2 regions of the Streptomyces sp. NPDC058464 genome follow, and region 2 is predicted to be linked to the other one. Evidence: riboswitches for the same ligand, from Rfam matches in the RefSeq annotation. Region 2 holds a riboswitch; the other holds the start of a gene.
What was found. A riboswitch is a leader RNA that binds a small molecule or an ion and turns the genes downstream of it on or off. The one in region 2 is predicted to bind S-adenosylmethionine.
Positions count from the first base shown of each region.

Region 1 (2,193 bases), on a different contig from region 2:
GGTCACCACCAGGAGCAGCGGCACGATGTCGCCGGGGTAGGTGGAGCCCATGCTCTGCGCGGAGCCGAACAGGTCGAGCAGGGAGACGTAGAAGACCAGCGAGGTGCTCTTGATCAGGCCGATCAGCTGGTTGACGTAGTTCGGGGTGATCGACCTGAGCGCCTGCGGGAACACGATCTTCCGGAACTGGTAGCCCTTGGGCAGGCCGAGTGCGGCGGCCGCCTCGTGCTGGCCCTGGTCCACGGAGAGGATGCCGCCGCGGACCACCTCGGCGGCGTAGGCGGCCTCGTTGAGGCTGAGGCCGATGACGGCGACGACCATGTCGGTGGCGAGCTTCGACTCGTCGAAGGAGAAGAAGGCCGGCCCGAAGGGGACTCCGATGCTCAACGTCTTGTACAGGGCGCTGAAGTTGTAGAGGAAGAGCAGGACCACGATGAGCGGTATGGAGCGCAGCGCCCAGACGTACGTCCAGCTGACCGCGCGCAGCACCGGGCTCCTGGAGAGCCGGGCCAGGGCGAGCAGGATTCCGCCGAGGAGGCCCAACACCGCGCTGTAGGCGGCGACTTCGAGGGTGATGACCAGTCCGTCGAGGATGGTCGGCCGCAGGAACCAGTAGCCGAAACGGTCCCACTGGTAGAAGGGGTTGGTCGCCAGTCCATGGGCGAACTGGACGACGAGGACCAGGACGACGGCGGTGGCTATCCATCGTCCGGGCCTGCGCAGCGGGAGAACTCGCTGTGCGGCGAGGGGCTTTGACGGTTCATCGGCTGCAGGGGGCGCCTCGGGGGCGGCGATCGTGGCGCCTGGGGGTTCACTCATGGCGGGCTCCGGCGGAGTCGGACGCCCACGTGTCCCACGGCGGAGGCCGCGCACCGGGCCGTGTTCGGGCACGGCGCGGTGCGCGGGGGCGCGCGGGCACGGGGGCTGGGCGGACGGCGGCACACCGGGCGGCCGGTGTCTCGACGGGGACGCTGGGGTGCGGAGCTGCGGGAAACCGGCGGAAAGGCCTGGTCAGACCCGACAGCGGGCACAGCCCGGTGCGGTACACGCGCTACACAGGGCGCTGTTGACACGGAGCAGGTCGACGGCGCGGTCGGCGACGAGCGGGCTCGGGTACGGGCGTACGCAGCCCTCGGCGCGGCGCTGGGCCGTCCTGGAAGCTGCGTACATGTCCGTCACCTGTCACTGTCGTGCCGGCCCCGGGGGGCCTCGCGCTTACCGAATCGTCGCTTGCCGAAACGTCGTCGGTCCGGTCGTCACCTGGGGCACCCCACCGCGATGCGAGGGTTGCCGGTCAGCAAGCCAGGGCTTGACGCTGACGCTCTTGACCGTTCTGGTCCGTAAGTAACGCAGTTGCCCGAACGAATGTCAACGCCTGTCCGACTGGCGAAACGGTTCGGGCCGCTCTCACCTGCGCGGAACGCCGGGAGCGTCCGCCGCGTGACCCGCCCAGTCCAGGATCTGGACAGCCGCGCCGGCGGCCTCCAGGCCCTGGCAACGGCCGTGGTGGCGGCGGGCGATGCCGTCGAGGTCGAGGTGGGCGCCGAAGGCCGGGTGGGCGGCCAGCCGCCGGGCGTAGGCCCACAGCACCGGGTGGCCGGCGATGGCGTGCACGGCGGCGGCGTCCAGGTGGTTGCGGTGCACGGTGTCGAGTTGCACCAGGGTCACCCACAACTCGATGTCCGCGGCCGTGAGTTGACCCCCGACCAGGAACTCCACACCGGTCAGCCGGCGCTCGAGACCGTCCAGGGCGGTGAGCAGCACCTCGAGCGCCTCCGGGTCGCCGCCCTCGCGGCCGACCCGCTGGGCGGCCTGCTCGATGTCCTCGGCGCAGAGCCGCTCGACGGCCTCGATCTCGGCCTCGGCACCGCACGGGTAGAGCCGGGCGACGCCGTCGCCGAAGTGCTGGTCCAGGTCGCGCAGGATGTCCCGGCTGTGGGTGCTGACGATCCGTCCGGACCAGTCGTCGCTGAACACCGGCGCGAGTGCCGGTCCCGAGTAGTGGTGGGCGCTGGCCTCGTACAGCGGGCGCAGTGCCGGGTGGCTGCCGTCGGGACAGTCCGGGACGGCGGGCAGGAAGGTGACCGGACAACAGTCGTCCAGGGCCAGCAGGCTGTGGCCGACTGCGATGCGGAGGCCGTCCGGACAGGCGGTGGAGAGGTGGAGCCGGTAGCGGCGCGGCACGGCGTAGTG
Region 1 is NZ_JBHXMA010000009.1:69,760-71,952, reverse strand. Features, by position in the region: gene ACFWPQ_RS14620 (amino acid ABC transporter permease) at 1-819, opposite strand, end outside; SAM riboswitch class IV at 1,207-1,330, opposite strand; gene ACFWPQ_RS14615 (glutathione S-transferase C-terminal domain-containing protein) at 1,408-2,193, opposite strand, start outside.
Region 1: another riboswitch for S-adenosylmethionine. It lies ahead of ACFWPQ_RS14620 (amino acid ABC transporter permease); the one in region 2 lies ahead of ACFWPQ_RS23955 (putative leader peptide).

Region 2 (2,193 bases):
GCCGCCGGGCTCGACGCTCAGCCCGGACGTCAGCGACAGGGTGCGCAGGTCGGCGTGGGCCGCTTCCAGGTCCGCCCGGTCCACGGAGTCGTGCGGCGCACGCTCCCGGTGGACGAGCCACTCCACTTCGACCCCGACGGTCCGCGGCGGGCCCGTCTTGAAACAGATTCCCTCGACCAGCGCCTCCGCCTCGTGCTCGGTGACAGCAGGACCATCAACGCCGCACTCCGGTGAAACCGACATCCGCGGGCCTCCTGAGCCGCCTCAGGGCCGTCGGGGATCCGACGTCCGGTACCCGTACCGCCGTGCCTGTTGCCAGAGTCCGCCGTCCCGCCCTGTCATGACAAGGGCGCACTTTCCAGACGACTGGGCATTCGGCAACCCGCAGCGGGCAACTCGGAACGTCCCCGGCCACACCCGGCCCTCCGGCCGTCGCTCGACAGGGTTCGGCGGAGCCGACGGGGAGGTCCGGTGCGGTGCGGGCAGGCGCGGAGCCGGTGACGCGGGCGGGGCGAGCGACGTCGAAGCACACGCCGCCGGGTGCGTCCACCAGGCGTCCCGGCACGTGAGACGGCTCCGTGTTGTCAAATGGGGCGCCGGGCCGGGGCATTGACGTACGACAAAACCGATCCGTACGATCGCCAACGGCATTGAGTGTCAGCGTCAAGCCCTGGCTCGCTGACCGGCAACCCTCCCGCGCGGTGGGGTGCTCCAGGTGAAAGCCCGGCGGGATCACCGACGACTCCCGCAAGCGCGTGGCCCCCTGACGGGGCCGGAGACGGGGAGGAGTGGCATGCGGCACGGCGACGACCCTGCGGTCTCCCTCACCGACGCCACGGCGTACTCCAGGCTCTCGCGCCGGCGCCACATCGACCTCAAGCGCTCGACCAGCTGCCTCTGTCGGGTCTGACCGGCCCGCCTGCCGCCGGCTGACCTCCGTCACCGGCCACGGCTCCTTCGCGCCGTCCTGCCCCGGGCCACCGGTTCTCGGTGTCGTCCGTCTGCCATCCCCTTTGTCTCTGCACAGCGCTTCCCCGGCCGGGGCGGATCCGGCCAGGGTCGCACGCCCCTGCACGCCCTGCACGCCCTGCACGGCTGTGCCCCGCGCCCGTAGCCCGGCACCCCGTGCCTTGGTGACACGAGTAGGAGAACTCCCTCCGTGACAGCACTTCCGGCTTTCAGACCCTCCCGATGGGCGCCGCTGGCCGCGCTCCTGACCAGCAGCGTCCTGCTGACCGCGTGCGGTTCTGGCGGCGACGCCTCCGGCGGCGGAAGCGGCCCGGCGAAGTCCGGCGGCACCCTGACCTTCGCGGTGGGCTCCGACGCCGGCTGCGTGGATCCGCAGCAGGTCGGCAGCAACGACACCATCTACTCGGTGCGGCAGATCGTGGACTCCCTGACCGACCAGGACCCGAAGACCGGCAAGATCGTGCCGTGGCTCGCCAAGAGCTGGGACATCAGCGCCGACGCGACGACGTTCACGTTCCACCTGCGGTCCGGGGTCACCTTCAGCGACGGCTCGAAGCTGACCGCGCAGGTGGTCAAGGACAACTTCGACGCGGTGCCGGAGCTCGGCGCCCTGGGCACCCTCGCCGAGGGCTACCTGAGCGGCGTCAAGAGCACCACCGTGGTCGACCCGCTCACCGTCAAGGTGGCCTTCAAGCTGCCCAACGCCCAGTTCCTGCAGGCGACTTCGACCCACTCGCTGGGCATCGAGTCCTCGGCGAGCGTCAGGAAGAGCCCGCAGCAGAAGTGCAGCGACGGAGTGGTGGGGTCCGGGCCGTTCGTGCTCAAGCAGTACGTGCAGAACCAGTCGATCACGCTGGACAGGCGGACCGGGTACGACTGGGGCTCCTCGCTCTGGTCGAAGAAGGGCGAGGCCTACCTGGACAAGCTGGTGTTCAAGGTCGTCCCCGAGGCGGGGGTGCGGGCCGGCAGTCTCCAGTCCGGGCAGGTGGACGCCATCAGCAGCGTCGGCAAGGCCAACGAGGCGGCGCTCAAGGGCGGCCAGGTCACCCTCCAGAGCCGGGCCAACCCCGGTGTGGTGTTCGGTCTGGGGCTCAACAACGCGCGGCCCCTGCTGAAGGACGTGAAGGTGCGCCAGGCGATCCTGGCCGCCGTCGACCGGAAGCAGATCGCCGACACCGTCTTCCCCACCGGTACCCAGCCGGCGACCAGCATCCTCGCGCACAC
Region 2 is NZ_JBHXMA010000018.1:142,799-144,991, forward strand. Features, by position in the region: gene egtA (ergothioneine biosynthesis glutamate--cysteine ligase EgtA) at 1-243, opposite strand, end outside; SAM riboswitch class IV at 647-760, shown strand; gene ACFWPQ_RS23955 (putative leader peptide) at 794-910, shown strand; gene ACFWPQ_RS23960 (ABC transporter substrate-binding protein) at 1,160-2,193, shown strand, end outside.